Regions from separate parts of the Kitasatospora sp. NPDC052868 genome, predicted to be linked through region 2. Evidence: riboswitches for the same ligand, from Rfam matches in the RefSeq annotation. Region 2 holds a riboswitch; the other holds the start of a gene.
What was found. Region 2 has a riboswitch for S-adenosylmethionine ahead of thrC (threonine synthase). Riboswitches for the same ligand answer to the same signal wherever they lie in the genome.
Positions count from the first base shown of each region.

Region 1: another riboswitch for S-adenosylmethionine. It lies ahead of ACIGZJ_RS01905 (aminotransferase class V-fold PLP-dependent enzyme); the one in region 2 lies ahead of thrC (threonine synthase).

Region 1 covers NZ_JBITZW010000001.1:422,377-430,800, forward strand. Annotated here, with positions in the region: gene ACIGZJ_RS01880 (Rieske 2Fe-2S domain-containing protein) at 1-45, opposite strand, end outside; gene ACIGZJ_RS01885 (c-type cytochrome) at 54-863, opposite strand; gene ACIGZJ_RS01890 (heme-copper oxidase subunit III) at 1,051-1,671, opposite strand; gene ACIGZJ_RS01895 (hypothetical protein) at 2,065-2,490, shown strand; gene trpD (anthranilate phosphoribosyltransferase) at 2,610-3,686, shown strand; SAM riboswitch class IV at 3,793-3,910, shown strand; gene ACIGZJ_RS01905 (aminotransferase class V-fold PLP-dependent enzyme) at 3,962-5,326, shown strand; gene ACIGZJ_RS01910 (Lrp/AsnC ligand binding domain-containing protein) at 5,337-5,618, opposite strand; gene ACIGZJ_RS01915 (rhomboid family intramembrane serine protease) at 5,660-6,442, opposite strand; gene ACIGZJ_RS01920 (hypothetical protein) at 6,679-6,942, shown strand; gene ACIGZJ_RS01925 (NYN domain-containing protein) at 7,074-8,424, shown strand, end outside.
Region 2 covers NZ_JBITZW010000031.1:4,029-12,452, reverse strand. Annotated here, with positions in the region: gene ACIGZJ_RS32900 (hypothetical protein) at 1-449, shown strand, start outside; gene ACIGZJ_RS32895 (hypothetical protein) at 503-865, opposite strand; gene groL (chaperonin GroEL) at 999-2,621, opposite strand; gene ACIGZJ_RS32885 (cold-shock protein) at 2,955-3,158, opposite strand; gene ACIGZJ_RS32880 (MoaD/ThiS family protein) at 3,765-4,043, opposite strand; gene thrC (threonine synthase) at 4,070-5,356, opposite strand; SAM riboswitch class I at 5,374-5,507, opposite strand; gene ACIGZJ_RS32870 (glucosyl-3-phosphoglycerate synthase) at 5,681-6,673, shown strand; gene ACIGZJ_RS32865 (trehalose-6-phosphate synthase) at 6,712-8,217, shown strand; gene otsB (trehalose-phosphatase) at 8,201-8,424, opposite strand, start outside.

The DNA of each region.
Region 1 (8,424 bases), on a different contig from region 2:
GTGCCCGGCGGAGCCGTGCGACTCCGGAAGGTTCTCTTCTGACATGTCCTGGCTCATGACTTCTTGGCCTTGGTGGTGTGGGCGGCGACCCAGATCGCGACCGCGATGAGCACGCCGAGACCGAAGATCCAGCCGAACAGGCCCTCGGTCACGGGACCGAGGCTGCCGAGCGTGAGACCACCGGGGTTCGGCTCATCGTTGGTGGTGTGGCGGACGAAGGCCACGATCTGCTTCTTCTGCTCCTCGGGCATGGTGGTGTCCGGGAACGACGGCATGTTCTGCGGGCCGGTCTGCATGGCCTCGTAGATGTGCTTGGCGTCCACGCCCTCCAGCGACGGGGCGTACTTGCCCTGGGTCAGGGCACCGCCCTGGCCGGCGAAGTTGTGGCACTGGGCGCAGTTGGTGCGGAACAGCTCGCCACCCTTGGAGATGTCCTCGGGGTTGGTCGAGGTGTACTGCTCCGAGGTCGGCGTCACCGGGCCGGGGCCGAGCGAGGCCACGAAGGCGGCCATCTGGTCGATCTCGGCCTGCGAGTAGATGTTCTTCTTGCTCGGCACCTGGGCGCCGGGCTGCTGGGCCGGCATGCGGCCCGTCGCGACCTGGAAGTCGACCGCGGCGGAACCGACGCCGACCAGGCTCGGACCGTCGCTGCTGCCCTGGCCGTTCAGGCCGTGGCAGGAGGAGCAGCCCACGGCGAAGAGCTTCTTGCCCTCATCGATCGCGAGCGACTGCGCGGCGACGTCGGCCTGCGCCTTGTCGGCGGGCGCGAACGCGGCGTACAGCCCCCCGGTTGCCGCCAGGGCGAGAAGTAGGACGACCAGCGCCGCCAATGGGTGGCGCCGTCGTGCGGAGAGCTTTTTCACGGAATAACCCCGGTGTCAGGATCTGGTCGACTGGTGGGTGCACCCGGCGGCCGGTCTGGCCGGCACGAGGCTGCCTGTTCTAGGGCTGCGCGCGCGGTCGGTCGGTGGGAGCGTCGCCACCGGCAAATCGGGCCGTCGCCGGTGAGGGCGGGACCCGGGGCCGGTGGCCAGCGACCTGATCAGCTGGTTACTTGATCAGGTAGATGGTCGCGAAGAGGCCGATCCACACGACGTCGACGAAGTGCCAGTAGTACGACACCACGATCGCGGCGGTGGCCTGCTCGTGCGTGAAGCGCTTGGCTGCGTACGTCCGTCCCAGGACCAGCAGGAAGGCGATCAGACCACCCGTCACGTGCAGACCGTGGAAGCCGGTGGTCAGGTAGAACACCGTGCCGTACGGGTCGGAGGACAGCGAGAGGCCGTCCTTCTTGACCAGCTCGGTGTACTCGAAGACCTGGCCGCCGATGAAGATCGCGCCCATCACGAAAGTGATGACGAACCACGAACGGAGCTTCTTCACGTCCCCGCGCTCGGCGGCGAACACGCCGAGCTGGCAGGTCAGTGAGGAGAGCACCAGGATCGTGGTGTTGACCGAGGAGAAGGGCACGTTGAGGGCGTGCGCCTTCTCGCTCCAGAACTCGGCTCCCTTGACGGAGCGGAGCGTGAAGTACATCGCGAAGAGGGCCGCGAAGAACATCAACTCGGAACTGAGCCAGACGATCGTTCCGACGCTGACCATGTTCGGCCGGTTGACCGATCCGTGCGCGTGCCCGGTTTCTACTGCTGTTGCTGTCGCCACGACGGACATTATGTCGGTCCCTTATTCCGTCTTCACGCCGGGGGGTGTCCCTCGGAGTGTCCGGTGCGTGCGGTATGCCCCCCTGGGGGTCGACGGGGCGTCCGGATAGTGGCTGAGCAGCGGCGTGTCCCTTTTCTGACGGTTCCTCGGAGGGCCCTACGACCCTGATGCCCTGCGTGTCGCTGCACCCCTCCAGGGCCCGCCGGGGCTATGGGGGAGGCCGGATATCGGCCGTACGGGTGGAGTGCGCGGCTCGGGGTGACGGGGCGTCCTCCGCTCGGGCGAGCCGTGGGCGCGGCGGCTTGAGAACGATCGCGCGGGACGGCCTCGGCGGCGGGGGAACGGGAGTAGCATCCGGATCAGGCGAACGTGGTCCGGATCACACTTGAGGGAGCAGGGTCCATGGCGTACACGACCGACGAGACGCTCACCGTCCTCGTCTACAGCGATGACCGCAACACCCGTGAGCAGGTGCTGACGGCGCTCGGCCGGCGGCCCGCGTCGGATCTGCCGGAGCTGTCCTACCTGGAGTGCGCGACCACCCCCGCGGTGCTGCGCGCGCTGGAGAAGGGCGGAGTGGACCTCTGCATCCTGGACGGCGAGGCCGTCCCGGCCGGCGGGCTCGGGCTCGGGCGGCAGCTGAAGGACGAGATCTACGGCTGCCCGCCGGTGCTGGTGCTGATCGGCCGGCCGCAGGACTCCTGGCTCGCGGCCTGGAGCCGGGCGGACGCCGCGATCTCCCACCCGGTGGACCCGATGGCGCTGGCCGAGGCCGCGGCGACCCTGCTCCGGGCCCGGTTGGAGAAGCGCGCCCCGGCCGCCCGCTGAGCGGCGTCTCATTACTAGAGAAGTAGGGCCAGGGCGGGCCGGGGGCACCCCGCCGCTCGATAGGCTGACTCCAGTCCCGGGGACACCCCCCGGGGAACCGAGCAGAGCTGGAGTCGGCCATGGTGAACGTGAACCCTGCGAACGGCGGCAACGACCCCGTGCAGGTGGTCCGCACCTGGCCGGACATCCTGACGGCGCTGCTGCGCGGTGAGGACCTGGACCGGGCCGACACGGCCTGGGCGATGGACCGGATCATGAGCGGCGAGGCCTCCCCGGTCCAGATGGCGGGCTTCATGGTGGCGCTGCGGGCCAAGGGCGAGACGGTCGACGAGATCGTCGGCCTGGTGGACTCGATGTACGCGCACGCCGAGCCGCTGTCCATCCCCGGTCCGGCGGTGGACATCGTCGGCACCGGCGGCGACCGGGCGAAGACCGTCAACATCTCCACCATGGCCGCGATCGTCGCGGCGGCGGCCGGCGCCAAGGTGGTCAAGCACGGCAACCGGGCGGCCTCCTCGGCGAGCGGTTCCTCGGACGTGCTGGAGAAGCTGGGCGTCAACCTGGACCTCTCCGCCCGGCGGGTCGCGGAGGTCGCCGAGGAGGTCGGGCTGACCTTCTGCTTCGCGGCGAAGTTCCACCCCGCGATGCGGCACACCGCCCCGGCCCGCAGCGGCCTCGGGGTGCCCACCGCGTTCAACACCCTCGGCCCGCTGACCAACCCGGCCAAGGTGACCGCGCATGCGATCGGCTGCTTCGACACCCGGCTGGCCGGGCTGATCGCCGGGGTGCTGGCCCGGCGCGGCGCCAGCGCACTGGTGTTCCGGGGTGACGACGGCCTCGACGAGTTGACCATCACCACCACCTCGCGGGTCTGGATCGTGCGCGACGGCGCCGTCACCGAGACCGTGTTCGACCCGCGCGACCTCGGCATCGAGCTGGTCGGCATCGAGGCGCTGCGCGGCGCGGACCCGGCGTACAACGCGGAGGTGGCGCGCCGGCTGCTGGCCGGGGAGCGCGGGCCCGTCCGGGACGCCGTCCTGCTGAACGCCGCGTCGGCGCTGGTGGCGCTGGACCTGACCGACGCGCCGCTCGTCGAGCAGCTGGCGGTCGGCCTGGAGCGGGCCGCCGCGGCCGTCGACTCGGGCGCCGCCCAGGACGTGCTGAAGCGCTGGTCGGAGGCCACCAGCCGGGTGTGACGCGATGGTTGGGGCCCGCACCGGGCAGTCGGCGCGGGCCCTTCGGCTTGTCCGAATGGCGGACCCCTGTTTGACCATCGGGTGGACGCGACCTAGAGTCGTGCCAGGTCATGAGTGACAGCGACAAGCCCCAGCTTGCTGTCCGGCAACCCTCCTTCCGTGGCGGGGTGCCCTGGGTGAGGACCGGGTCACGTGGCGAACCGTCCGCGTGGCAAGCGCGGACACCCGGCATACATGCACTCCCGGGGTCCTTGACCCCGAAGGAGTGCATCCTCATGTCCGTCGCCACCGAAATCTGCGCCCCGCTCGCCGTCCTCGGCCAGGATGTCGAGGTCCCGCTGGCCAGCGGTGAGAAGGTCACCTACGCGGCGCTGGACTACGCCGCCAGCTCGCCGGCGCTGCAGCGGGTCTGGGACGACGTCGCCGCCTACGCCCCCTACTACGGCAGCGTGCACCGCGGCGCCGGGTACCTCTCCCAGCTCTCCACCGACCTGTTCGAGCAGAGCCGCCGGACCGTCACCGAGTTCCTGGACCTGCGCGAGGGCGACCAGGTGGTCTTCACCCGGGCCACCACCGACTCGCTCAACCTGCTGGCGGGCGCCGTCCCGGCCGGCACCCGGGTGTTCGCCTTCGAGACCGAGCACCACGCCTCGCTGCTGCCCTGGCGGCACGCCGGTCTGGAGGTCGAGTACCTGCGGGCGCCCCGCTCGCACGCCGAGGCGGTCGCCGCGTTCGACGCCGCGCTGGCCGAGGCGCCCGAGGGCCCCAAGCTGCTCTGCGTCACCGGCGCCTCGAACGTCACCGGGGAGCTGTGGCCGGTCGCCGAGCTGACCCGGGTCGCGCACCGGCACGGCGCCCGGGTGGTGCTGGACGCCGCGCAGCTGGCCCCGCACCACCGGGTCTCGGTGCGCGAGCTGGGCGTGGACTGGATCGCCTTCTCCGGGCACAAGCTGTACGCGCCGTTCGGCGCCGGGGTGCTGGCCGGCCGGGCCGACTGGCTGGACGCGGCCGAGCCGTACCTGGCCGGCGGCGGCGCCACCCGCACGGTGGCCCGGGAGACCGACGGCTCGGTGGCCGTGCAGTGGCACACCGGCCCGGCCCGGCACGAGGCCGGCTCGCCGAACGTGATCGGCGTCTACTCCATCGCCTCCGCCTGCCGGGCGCTCACCGAGGCCGGCTTCGACGCGCTGGAGGCCCGCGAGCAGCAGCTGATCGACCGGCTCAAGGCGGGGCTGGCGGACGTCCCGCAGGTCAAGGTGCTGAACCTGTTCGGCGCGGACTCGGCCCGGGTGGGCGTGCTCTCCTTCGTCGTCCAGGGCTGGAACAGCTCGCACTTCTCGGCGGCGCTGTCCGCCGAGTACGGCATCGGGGTGCGCGACGGCCTGTTCTGCGCGCACCCGCTGGTGCGGACCCTGCTCGGGGACGAGGACGTGGCGCCGTCCGAGTGCGGGGCGCCCGAGCCGTCGCTGCCGGGTGAGCGCAGCCTGAACGCGATCCGGGTCAGCTTCGGGGCCGGCACCCCGGACGAGCACATCGACCGTTTCCTGACCGCCGTCCGCGAGCTGGTCACGGACGGCGCTGCCTGGACCTACCGCAACGAGGGCGGCCGCTGCGTCGCCGACAGCCGCCGGGACGCCTAGAAGGGGACGCCTAGCCGTCCAGGCCGAGGGCGAAGGCGGCCTCCAGGTCGTGCTGCGAGTAGGTGCGGAAGGCGATCTGGGTCTCGGTCTGGGCCACCCCCGGGACCTTGTTCAGCCGACCGGGGATCACCTCGGCCAGGTCGTCGTGCCGTCGTACCCGCACCATCGCCACCAGGTCGTAGCCGCCGGTCACCGAGTAGACCTCGCTGACACCCTCGATGGCCGCGATCGCCTCGGCGATCTCCGGGATGCGGTCGACGCTGGTCTTGATCAGGACGATGGCGGTGATCACTGTTCGGGCTCCTTTGTGGGGTCCCGCCAGCGTATCGGGCGTCAGCCGGGCCGTCGCGGGGGGCGGGTGGCCAGGGTGCAGGCGTAGAGGAAGCCGGCCGAGAAGCCGATGACGTGGACGAGGTAGGCGACGCCGGGGCCCGCCGAGTGGACCGACCACCACTGGAGGGCGAACCAGAGGCCGAGCACCAGCCAGGCCGGGAACCGCAGCGGCAGGAAGAGCAGCAGCGGGACGAGGGTGGTCACCCGGGCGCGGGGGTGCAGGCGCAGATACGCGCCGAGGACCGCGGCGATCGCCCCGGAGGCGCCGATCAGCACCCGGGTCGAGTCGGCGGAGTGCGCCTCGGCGAGCGCGTAGCCGTAGGTGGCCAGCGAGCCCGCCGCCAGATAGAAGAGGGCGAAGCGGGCCCGGCCCAGCCGCTCCTCCACGGTGGCCCCGAAGACCTGGAGGAAGAGCAGGTTGCCCAGCAGGTGCAGCCAGCCGGCGTGCAGGAAGAGCGCGCTGAGGACCGACAGGGCCGGGTGCTTGCCCGGGGTGGGGGCGGCCGGACAGCCCGGCACCGGATCGGGGGCCTCGGCCAGCTGCTCGGCGTCCAGCGGGCGTCCGGCCAGCAGTTCGGCCGGTACCGCGCCCCAGCGCTGCTCGTACCGCTGCTCGGCGCAGACCCGGCTCTGGCCGGTCCCGTAGAGCGGGTTGAGCCCGGCGGCCGGACCGCACAGGAAGACCAGGGTGTTGAGCGCGATCAGGGTGTAGGTGACGGCGGGACGACGGCCGGCCGGGCGCCCGCCCAGTGCTCCGGTGTGGTCGAGGACCGGGATCGCCATGCGGCCCAGCATCGCGCCGCCCGGCGCGGGCGGCACCGCGCGGTACGGCATGTGGCGTAGGGCCCGTCCGGCCGGTCCGGCGCAGGAGGCGAAGCGGGGGATTCGTCCTGACCGGTGGTCGGGACGGTTGCCCCAGGCAATAGGCTTGGGGCGGGCATTCCCGCCTCCCGCCGCCGACGCCGGGGCCTCGGGGGGAGCGCCTGAGCCCATCCAGGGACCACCCGAGAGGACCCCCGATGACCGTCCCCGCCCTGACCGCCGAGACGCGCTGGCGCTGCACCCTGTGCGGCAACCTGACCCGCTTCGACGTGACCCGCACCGCACGGGTGACCGAGTTCCTGCACTTCGACCTGGCCGGCGACTCCAAGGTCGAGGAGACCGAGGTGCACAGCGAGACCGTCGAGTCGGTGCGCTGTCGCTGGTGCAACGCGGTCGACCAGGTCGAGCTGGTGGCCCGCCCGGGTGCCGAGGGCCCGGAGGCCCCCGCCGAGCAGGCCTGACGCCCGACCCGTGTGGTGGGCGGTGCGCGGCGCGGCCGTCCACCGCACGGGACAATGCAGACAGAGCGCACGGAGTGTGACGCGGGCGGCAGCGGGCCGTACCCCGCTGGACGAGGATCGGAGCCGAGGACGTGGTGGACGCAGCGAAGGAGCCCGCCGGGCCGCAGGGGCGGCAGCCCGCTGTGGACGGGCAGGCGCCGGACGCGGTCGAGGCCGTCCCGCCCGGTGCGGATGCCTCGGCCGAGGCGGCCGCCGCGGACGACTCCGGTGCTGACGAGCCGGCGGCAGGACGCACCGAGCGGCTCGACCGGCCGCTGCCCGAGGGTGTCCGGCGCCGGGTGGTCGGCCTGGCCGCCGACGCGCTCGGCGGGCTGCCCGCCGCGGAGCTCCCGCAGTCCCTGCGCCAGTACGCGAAGTTCACCCCGGCCCGGCGGGCCAAGTACGCGGCCACCGCGCTGGCGGCCGCGCTGGAGTCCGAGCCGGCCTTCCGGGTGCGGATAGCGGAGCGGCTGCGGCTGGGCCAGCCGGACCTGGTCAAGGCGCTGGAGTCGGGCAGCGTCCCCGGCGCCGCCGACCCGATGGACGTGGCCGCCGCCGCCTACCTGGTGCGCTCGGCGGGCTGGAGCCGGCTGGTCGCCGAGGCCGGCGAGCAGGCCGAGCGGGCCGGCGCCGAGGGCGCGGCCGCCGAGGCGGGTCGGCTGGTGGAGAAGCTGCAGGCGGAGCTGGCCGAGGTCAGGGCCGCCGCGCGGGTCGACCTGGACCGGCAGCGGGCCGAGTCCGAGGACGTCCGCAAGGAGGCCGACTCACTGCGCAAGAAGGTGCGTTCGCTGGAGAGCGACACCCGCCGGGCGCAGGCCGAGACCCGCCGGGTGGCCGCCGAACTGGAGGCGCTGAAGGCGCAGACGGCGGCCGAGCGCGGCACCGGCGAGAGCGAGGTCCGGCGGCTGCGGCACCGGATCTCCGAGCTGGAGACCGCCGCCGAGCAGGGCCGCCGCTCGGCCCGTGAGGGCCGCAGCGTCGAGGACATGCGGTTGAGGCTGCTGCTGGACACCGTGCTGCAGTCGGCCCAGGGCCTGCAGCGGGAGCTGGCGCTGCCGGTCTCGCAGATCCGCCCGGCGGACCTGGTGGAGGCGGTGGTGCCGGGCTCGGCCTCGCCGCACGACGTGGCCCGGCGGGGGCTGGCGGAGGACGATCCGGCGCTGCTGGACCAGCTGCTGGCGATCCCGCAGGTCCACCTGGTGGTGGACGGCTACAACGTGACCAAGACCGGCTATCCGGCGCTGCCGCTGGAGCAGCAGCGGATCCGGCTGCTGGGCGGGCTGGCGATGCTGGCCCAGCGCACCCAGGCGGAGGTCACCTGTGTGTTCGACGGCCAGGACCTGGACGTTCCGGTGATCATGGCGCCGCCGCGCGGGGTGCGGGTGCGGTTCAGCCGGACCGGCGAGACGGCGGACGAGCTGATCCGCCGACTGGTCAGGGCCG
Region 2 (8,424 bases):
ACGACCCGGACACCGTCCGGCTGGCCGCCTGGTTCCACGACGCGGTCTACCGGCCCGACCGCTCGGAGAACGAGGAACGCAGCGCCGCCCTGGCGGTCCGGGCGCTCACCGAGGCCGGCCTGCCCGCCGCCCGGGTGGCCGGGGTCGAGCGGCTGGTCCGGCTCACCGTCACCCACCACCCCGAGCCGGGCGACCGGGACGGCGAGGTGCTCTGCGACGCGGATCTGGCGGTCCTCGGCGGCCTCCCGCAGGAGTACGCGGCCTATGCGGCCGCCGTCCGCGAGGAGTACGCGTTCGTCCCCGAGCCCGACTTCCGGGCCGGGCGCGCCGCGATCCTGCGCCAGCTGCTCGCGCTCCCCGCGCTGTACCGCACCCCCGCCGCCCGCGACCGCTTCGACGCCCCCGCCCGAGCCAACCTGGCGGCCGAGCTCGGCCGGCTCGAAGCCTAGCCGCCCGCGGCGTCAGGGCCTGCCCTTCGGATCACGCCGGCGGGATCACGGGATCAGGAGAGTCCGCCGACGGGCGCCACCACCGCGCCCTCCTTGCCGCACACCCAGTGCGGCTCCGGCCCCAGCTCGGGCTCGACGCTCAGCGCGTGCGGGTCCCCGTCGGCGGCGCACCCGGCGCACAGCGGCCAGCGGCCGTACGCCTCCAGCAGCGCGTCCTGGACGTCCTGGGCGACCAGCCCGAGGACGTACTCGGTGCCGTCCGGCCACTGCTCCAGCCACCAGCGCCGGTGCGTCACGGCGTTCTCCACCAGCGACACCACGGCGGCGTCCGCCACGTCCCGGGCGGTCAGGTCGGCGAGGATCAGCGCCCGCGCGTTGTGCAGGGCGGTCTCGATGTCGTCAGCGGTGGCAGCCATCCGTCCATTGTCCCAAAGCCCGGCCCGAACCCCGCCCGGGCGCCGGACTCCCGACGGTCCCGCGAAACGCCGCACGGGCGGCCCCCCGAAGGGAACCGCCCGTGCTGCGAAGACCAGCCGATCCGCGAGGGGATCAGAAGTCCATGTCACCGCCCGGCATGCCGCCGCCGGCGGCCGCAGCGGCCTTCTCCGGCTTGTCGGCGATGACGGCCTCGGTGGTGAGGAAGAGCGCCGCGATGGAGGCGGCGTTCTGCAGCGCGGAGCGCGTGACCTTGGCCGGGTCGATGATGCCCGCGGCGACCAGGTCGACGTACTCGTTGGTGGCGGCGTTCAGGCCGTGACCGGCGGGGAGGTTGCGCACCTTCTCCACCACGACGCCACCCTCCAGGCCGGCGTTGGTCGCGATCTGCTTGATCGGGGCCTCCAGCGCGACCTTGACGATGTTGGCACCGGTGGCCTCGTCGCCCTCCAGCTCCAGCTTGTCGAAGGCGACGGACGCCTGCAGCAGCGCGACGCCACCACCGGCGACGATGCCCTCCTCGACGGCGGCCTTCGCGTTGCGGACGGCGTCCTCGATGCGGTGCTTGCGCTCCTTGAGCTCCACCTCGGTGGCCGCGCCGGCCTTGATGACGGCCACGCCGCCGGCCAGCTTGGCGAGGCGCTCCTGGAGCTTCTCGCGGTCGTAGTCCGAGTCGCTGTTCTCGATCTCGGCACGGATCTGGTTCACGCGGCCGGCGACCTGGTCGCTGTCGCCGCCACCGTCGACGATGGTGGTCTCGTCCTTGGTGATGACCACCTTGCGGGCGGTGCCCAGCAGGTCGACGCCGGCGTTCTCCAGCTTGAGGCCGACCTCCTCGGAGATCACGGTGCCACCGGTGAGGATGGCGATGTCGCCGAGCATGGCCTTGCGGCGGTCGCCGAAGCCCGGGGCCTTGACGGCGACGGACTTGAAGGTGCCGCGGATCTTGTTCACGACCAGGGTCGACAGGGCCTCGCCCTCGACGTCCTCGGCGATGATGACGAGCGGCTTGCCGCTCTGCATGACCTTCTCCAGCAGCGGGAGCAGGTCCTTGACCGAGCCGATCTTGGAGTTGGCGATGAGGATGTACGGGTCCTCGAACGTCGCCTCCATCCGCTCCAGGTCGGTGGCGAAGTAGGCGGAGATGTAGCCCTTGTCGAAGCGCATGCCCTCGGTGAGCTCAAGCTCCAGACCGAAGGTGTTGCTCTCCTCGACGGTGATGACGCCTTCCTTGCCGACCTTGTCCATCGCCTCGGCGATGAGCTCGCCGATCTGGGTGTCGGCGGCCGAGATGGAGGCGGTGGAGGCGATCTGCTCCTTGGTCTCCACGTCCTTGGCCTGGGCCAGCAGCTGGTCCGAGACGGCGGCGACGGCCTTCTCGATACCGCGCTTCAGGGCCATCGGGTTGGCGCCGGCGGCGACGTTGCGCAGACCCTCGCGAACGAGCGCCTGGGCCAGCACGGTGGCGGTGGTGGTGCCGTCACCCGCGACGTCGTCGGTCTTCTTGGCGACCTCCTTGACGAGCTCGGCACCGATCTTCTCGTACGGGTCCTCGAGCTCGATCTCCTTGGCGATGGAGACACCGTCGTTGGTGATCGTGGGGGCGCCCCACTTCTTCTCCAGCACGACGTTGCGACCCTTGGGGCCGAGCGTGACCTTCACTGCGTCGGCGAGCTGGTTCATGCCACGCTCAAGGCCGCGGCGAGCTTCCTCATCAAAGGCGATGATCTTGGCCATCAGAAGTGGTCCTCCGGGACACGGTCGACTGCTCGGACCAAGGGGTGCCCGCGACGGACGGCCCTGGTGTGCGGGGGTCCTTTCCCCTACCGCTCCCGGGGGCCTCACCGACCCGGTCCGCTGTCACTCTCACGCTGTGAGTGCTAACGCCAATGATTAGCACTCCGGGTAGGCGAGTGCAAGCCCAATCGCCAACCCGCGAGCCGCACCGGCCGCCCCGGAGCGCCGGATCCGGACATGGCTGCGGGCCCGTACGACGTGTCGTACGGGCCCGCAGCGAAGCAAGAGGTGCACCAGCCGATGGGCCGAGCCGAACTCCTGGGACCGGAAAGGTCAGACCGCCGCGCGGACCATGTCCGCCTGCGGGCCCTTCTGCCCCTGAGAGATCTCGAACTCGACCCGCTGGCCCTCCTCAAGGGTGCGGTAGCCGTCCATCTGGATCGCGCTGTAGTGGACGAAGACGTCCGCACCACCGTCGACCGCGATGAAGCCGTAGCCCTTCTCCGCGTTGAACCACTTGACGGTGCCCTGAGCCATTCCGAACTCCCCTAGTGCTGTGCTGGCCCTTCACGCGCCCGCAGGTCTGCGGGCCCGGGTCTGGTTGAGGCCGGCCCGGGGAACCCCCCCTGGGCGCAGCCGTGCACGCCGCAATCCCCCGCCGAGCCCATCGGAGGCATCCGATGAACGGGCGATTGCGTCGACCGCGGCTGAATGTATCCGGATCGACGCCCTCTGCAACAGAGCCCGCCGCTGGGAATTCGCTAGGGGTGTCAGGGGACAGGCCGGGTGAAAGCGGGAGAAATTCCCGCATTCCACGCCGGACATAGCGGACGAATTGCCCAAATCCCCTGAAGAATTCTGACATCGGCCTGACATGTTTCAACGTCACGGCCCCGGCGCCGGTCTCAGCGGCCGGACGGATACCGGCGGTACGGGCGCGGACGGATTCGACCGCCGGTGAAAGGGGGAGGGGGAGCCCTGTTCCCGGCTGAGCCACACTCTACTCCGACTTGACCGGGAAATATTCCGGCCGGAATGCGACCAGCCGCCCGCGCGTACGGGAAGCGGAATTCCGTACGCGCGAACGGCTGGTCGAAGAAGCGGGCGGCCGGAGAACCGGGCGCCGACCGGGGAAGGGGCGGCTCAGCAGCCGCCGGCCACCGCGGGGATGATCGAGATGCCGGCGCCGTCCTTGATCTCGGTGGCCAGGCCCTCCGCGAAGCGCACGTCGTCGTCGTTGACGTAGACGTTGACGAAACGGCGCAGCTTTCCGGCGTCGTCCAGGATGCGGGCGGAGATGCCCGCGTGGTTGTTCTCCAGGTCGGCGATGACCTCACCCAGGGTGGTGCCCTCGGCGGTCACCTCGGCGACGCCGCCGGTGTAGGTGCGCAGGATGGTCGGGATGCGGACGGTGGCGCTCATGGGGGCTTCTCCTTGCTGCGGGTGGGTCAGGCGGACGCGAGGCCGGCGTCGCGGAACGACGCCAGCGTCGGGCGGATCACGGCGGTCATGCCGGCGTCGGAGACGGCGTCCAGGGTCTTCAGGCCGTCGCCGGTGTTGATCGCGACGGTCTCCTTGGCCGGGTCCAGCTGTCCGGTCTCGACCAGCTTCTTCAGCACGCCGACGGTCACCCCGCCCGCGGTCTCGGCGAAGACGCCCTCGGTGCGGGCCAGCAGCTTGATCGCGGCCACCACCTCGGCGTCGGTGACGTCCTCGACGGCGCCGCCGGTGCGGCGGGCGATGTCCAGCACGTACGGGCCGTCGGCCGGGTTGCCGATCGCCAGCGACTTGGCGATGGTGTCCGGCTTGACCGGGCGGATCACGTCGTGGCCGGCCTTGAAGGCCGCCGACACCGGCGAGCAGCCCTCCGCCTGGGCGCCGAAGATCCGGTACGGCCGGTCCTCGACCAGGCCCAGCCTGATCAGCTCCTGCAGGCCCTTGTCGATCTTCGTCAGCTGCGAGCCCGAGGCGATCGGGATGACGATCTGCTCCGGCAGCCGCCAGCCGAGCTGCTCGCAGATCTCGTACGCCAGCGTCTTGGAGCCCTCGCCGTAGTACGGGCGCAGGTTGACGTTGACGAAGCCCCAGCCCTCACCGGCCGGGTCGCCGATCAGCTCCGAGCAGAAGCGGTTCACGTCGTCGTAGTTGCCCTCGATGCCGACCAGCTCGCCGCCGTAGACACCGGCCATCACGACCTTGCCCTGCTCCAGGTCGTGCGGGATGAACACGCAGGACTTGAAACCGGCCCGGGCCGCCGCCGCGCCCACCGCACCGGCCAGGTTGCCGGTCGACGAGCAGGACAGGGTGGTGAAGCCGAAGGCCCGCGCGGCCTCGATGGCGCAGGCCACCACGCGGTCCTTGAACGAGTGCGTCGGGTTGCCCGAGTCGTCCTTGATGTGCAGCTGGGCGGTGAATCCGAGCTCGCGGCCCAGGTTGTCCGCCTTCACCAGCGGGGTCCACCCCGGGTTCAGGTTCGGCTTGCCGGCGACGTCGGCCGGCACCGGCAGCAGCGGGGCGTAGCGCCAGATCGACGCCGGTCCGGCCTCGATCCGCTTGCGCAGCTCCTCGGCGCCCTCGCTGCCGAAGTCGTAGGCGATCTCCAGCGGCCCGAAACACTCGACACAGGCGAAGCTCGGACCGAGCGGGAACCGGGTGCCGCACTCCCGACAGGACAGGGCGGCGGCGGGGCCGAGGTCAACGGATGCGGGTGCGGGTGCAACGGTGTCGATAGCCATGATGGCGGAGGCCTCTCTCCTCATCTTCCCCGTGACGCGGGCGCGCCACAGGCCGGAATTGGCACCTGTCCCGCCGGGGCCTGTCGAACAGCCGCGCGAGAAGGTTGCCGGGACGTCAACGGGCCGTTCCCTCAGTCCCTCTGGATGAGCTCTATGAAGTTGTTGGTCGTGCCAGCGGTGACCCCGGCGTGCGAAGGTCCGACCGCTGTACGAAGACTGTATCCGAAGGCGTCAAGCCTGAACGGGACCGTCCGCCACGCGAGATGACCTGTCCCACCCGCCCAGCCGAGGAGTGCGCCCGTGCCCGCCGAACCGATCCCCGCGCTGCTACCGGAGGCCGCGTCCTGGCTGCGCCGCCGCTCCTGGAGCGCGGCCGACCGCCCGGTGCGCACCCTGCTCGAGGCCAAGCGGGTGGCGGGCCGGGCCGGCACCGTCAGCGTGGTGCTGCCGGCCCTGGACGAGGCGGCCACCGTCGGCGACATCGTCCGGACCATCCGCCGCGAGCTGATGGAGCGCCTGCCACTGGTCGACGAACTCGTCGTCGTCGACTCCGGCTCGGTGGACGGCACCGCCGCGGCGGCCGCCGCGGCCGGCGCCCGGGTGGTCCACCGCGACGACATCCTGCCCCGGCTGCCCGCCGCCCCCGGCAAGGGCGAGGTGCTCTGGCGCTCGCTGCTGGCCACCAGCGGCGAGATCGTCTGCTTCGTCGACGCCGACCTGCGCGAGTTCGACCCCGCCTTCGTCTCCGGCATCGTCGGCCCGCTGCTCACCGAACCCGGGATCCAGCTGGTCAAGGCCATGTACGACCGCCCGCTGGAGACCGACGGCGCGATCGTGCCGGCCGGCGGCGGCCGGGTCACCGAGCTCGTCGCCCGCCCGCTGCTCAACCTGCACTGGCCGGAACTCGCCGGTTTCGTCCAGCCGCTCGGCGGCGAGTACGCGGCCCGCCGTTCGCTGCTCGAACGGCTGCCCTTCCCCACCGGCTACGGCGTCGAGCTGGGCCTGCTGGTCGACGCCCTGGAGACGGCCGGCCTCGACGCCCTCGCCCAGGTGGACGTCGGCGTGCGCCACCACCGCCACCAGGACGGCCAGGCGCTCGGCCGGATGGCCGCCACCATCTACCGCACCGCCCTCGAACGGCTCGACCGGGCCCACCGGCTCAAGGCCTCCGCCGACCTGCTGCACCCGTGGCTGACCCAGTTCACCCGTGACCCGGACACCCGCGCGTTCACCGCACACACGCACCCGGTCACCGCCGTCGAGCGCCCCCCGATGCACACCGTCCCCGAGTACGTGAACCGCCACCTCCCCCGCTGAGGGGTTTGCGGGCCCGGAGCCACGGCAACGTACCAACCATGGGCGATCTCACGACCGAACGTTCGAGTCCGACCGGCACCGCCCCCGTCCTGGTGGCATCCAACCGGGGGCCGGTGTCGTTCAGCGCCGCGGAGGACGGCACCCTGACCCTCCGGCGGGGCGGCGGCGGCCTGGTCTCCGGGCTCTCCGCCATCGACGACCCCAACGCCGTCTGGGTCTGCGCCGCACTGGGCGAGGCGGACCGCCAGGCGGCCCGGCAGGCCCCCGACGGACGCCTCGACCTGGCCGGCCACGACGTCGGCGGCCAGGCCGTCCGGATGCTGGACATCGACCCGGAGACCTTCGCCCGCGCCTACAACGGCGTCGCCAACTCCACCCTCTGGTTCGTCCACCACCTGCTCTACGCCACCCCGACCGCCCCCGCCTTCGACGCCGGCTTCCGCACCGAGTGGCAGGCCTACCAGGCGTACAACACCGCCTTCGCCGAGGCGCTGGCCGCCGAGGCCGCCCCGGGCGCGGCCGTCCTCGTCCAGGACTACCACCTCTCGCTCGTGCCCGGACTGCTCCGCGCACTCCGCCCCGACCTGCGGATCGGCCACTTCTCGCACACCCCGTGGGCCCCGCCCGAGTACTTCCGGCTGCTGCCCGACGACGTCGCCGAGGCCGTCCTGACCGGCATCCTCGGCTCCGACCGGGCCGGCTTCCTGACCCGCCGCTGGGCGCTGGCCTTCGCCGAGTGCTGCGCGGACCAACTCGGCGCCACCGTCGACCGCGAAGCCCTCACCGTCACCCTCCCGCCGACCGGGGGCGCCGCCACCGGCCGCACCACCCGCCTCGGCGTGCACGCCCTCGGCGCCGACGCCGACTTCCTGCGCGAGCGGTCCCACCGCCCGGACGTCGACGAGCGCCTGGCCACCCTGCGCGAGGCCGTGGGCGGGCGCCGCACGATCGTCCGGGTCGACCGCACCGAGCTGAGCAAGAACATCGTCCGCGGGTTCCAGGCCTACCGGCACCTGCTGCGCACCCGGCCCGACTGGCGGGACGAGGTCGTCCACATCGCCTTCGCCTACCCCTCCCGCACCGACCTCGCCGAGTACCGGGCGTACACCGCCGAGGTCCGGCGCCTCGCCGAGGAGATCAACGCGGAGTTCGCCACGCCCACCTGGCAGCCGCTGATCGTGCACCTCGACGACGACTTCCCGCGGTCGCTGGCCGCCTACCGGATGGCCGACGTGGCCCTGGTCAACCCGATCCGGGACGGCATGAACCTGGTCGCCAAGGAGGTCCCGGTGGTTTCCGACCAGGGCTGCGCCCTGGTCCTGTCACGCGAGGCCGGCGCCCACGCGGAGCTCGCCGACGACGCGATCAGCGTCAACCCGTACGACGTCATCGCCACCGCCGAGGCCCTGCACACCGCGCTCGCCATGCCCGCCGACGAACGCGCCGAGCGGACCAAGCGGCTGGCCGCCGCAGCGACCGCGCTGCCGCCCCAGCAGTGGTTCCTGGACCAGCTCAACGCCCTCGGCCTCAACGCCCCCGGCTGAGCTCCTCCCCCAGGGCCGTCAGCAGCCCCACCACGCCGGCCGGGCCCGCGACCACCAGGTCCGCCCGGTCGGCGAGTTCCCGCACGGGCGCGTCGCCGTCCACCGTCCCGCTGCACACCAGCAGCCCGGCCAGGCCCTCCCCGCGCAGCTTCTCCACCGCCGCGAAGGCGGGCACGTCCCCCAGGTCGTCCCCGGCGTACAGCACCG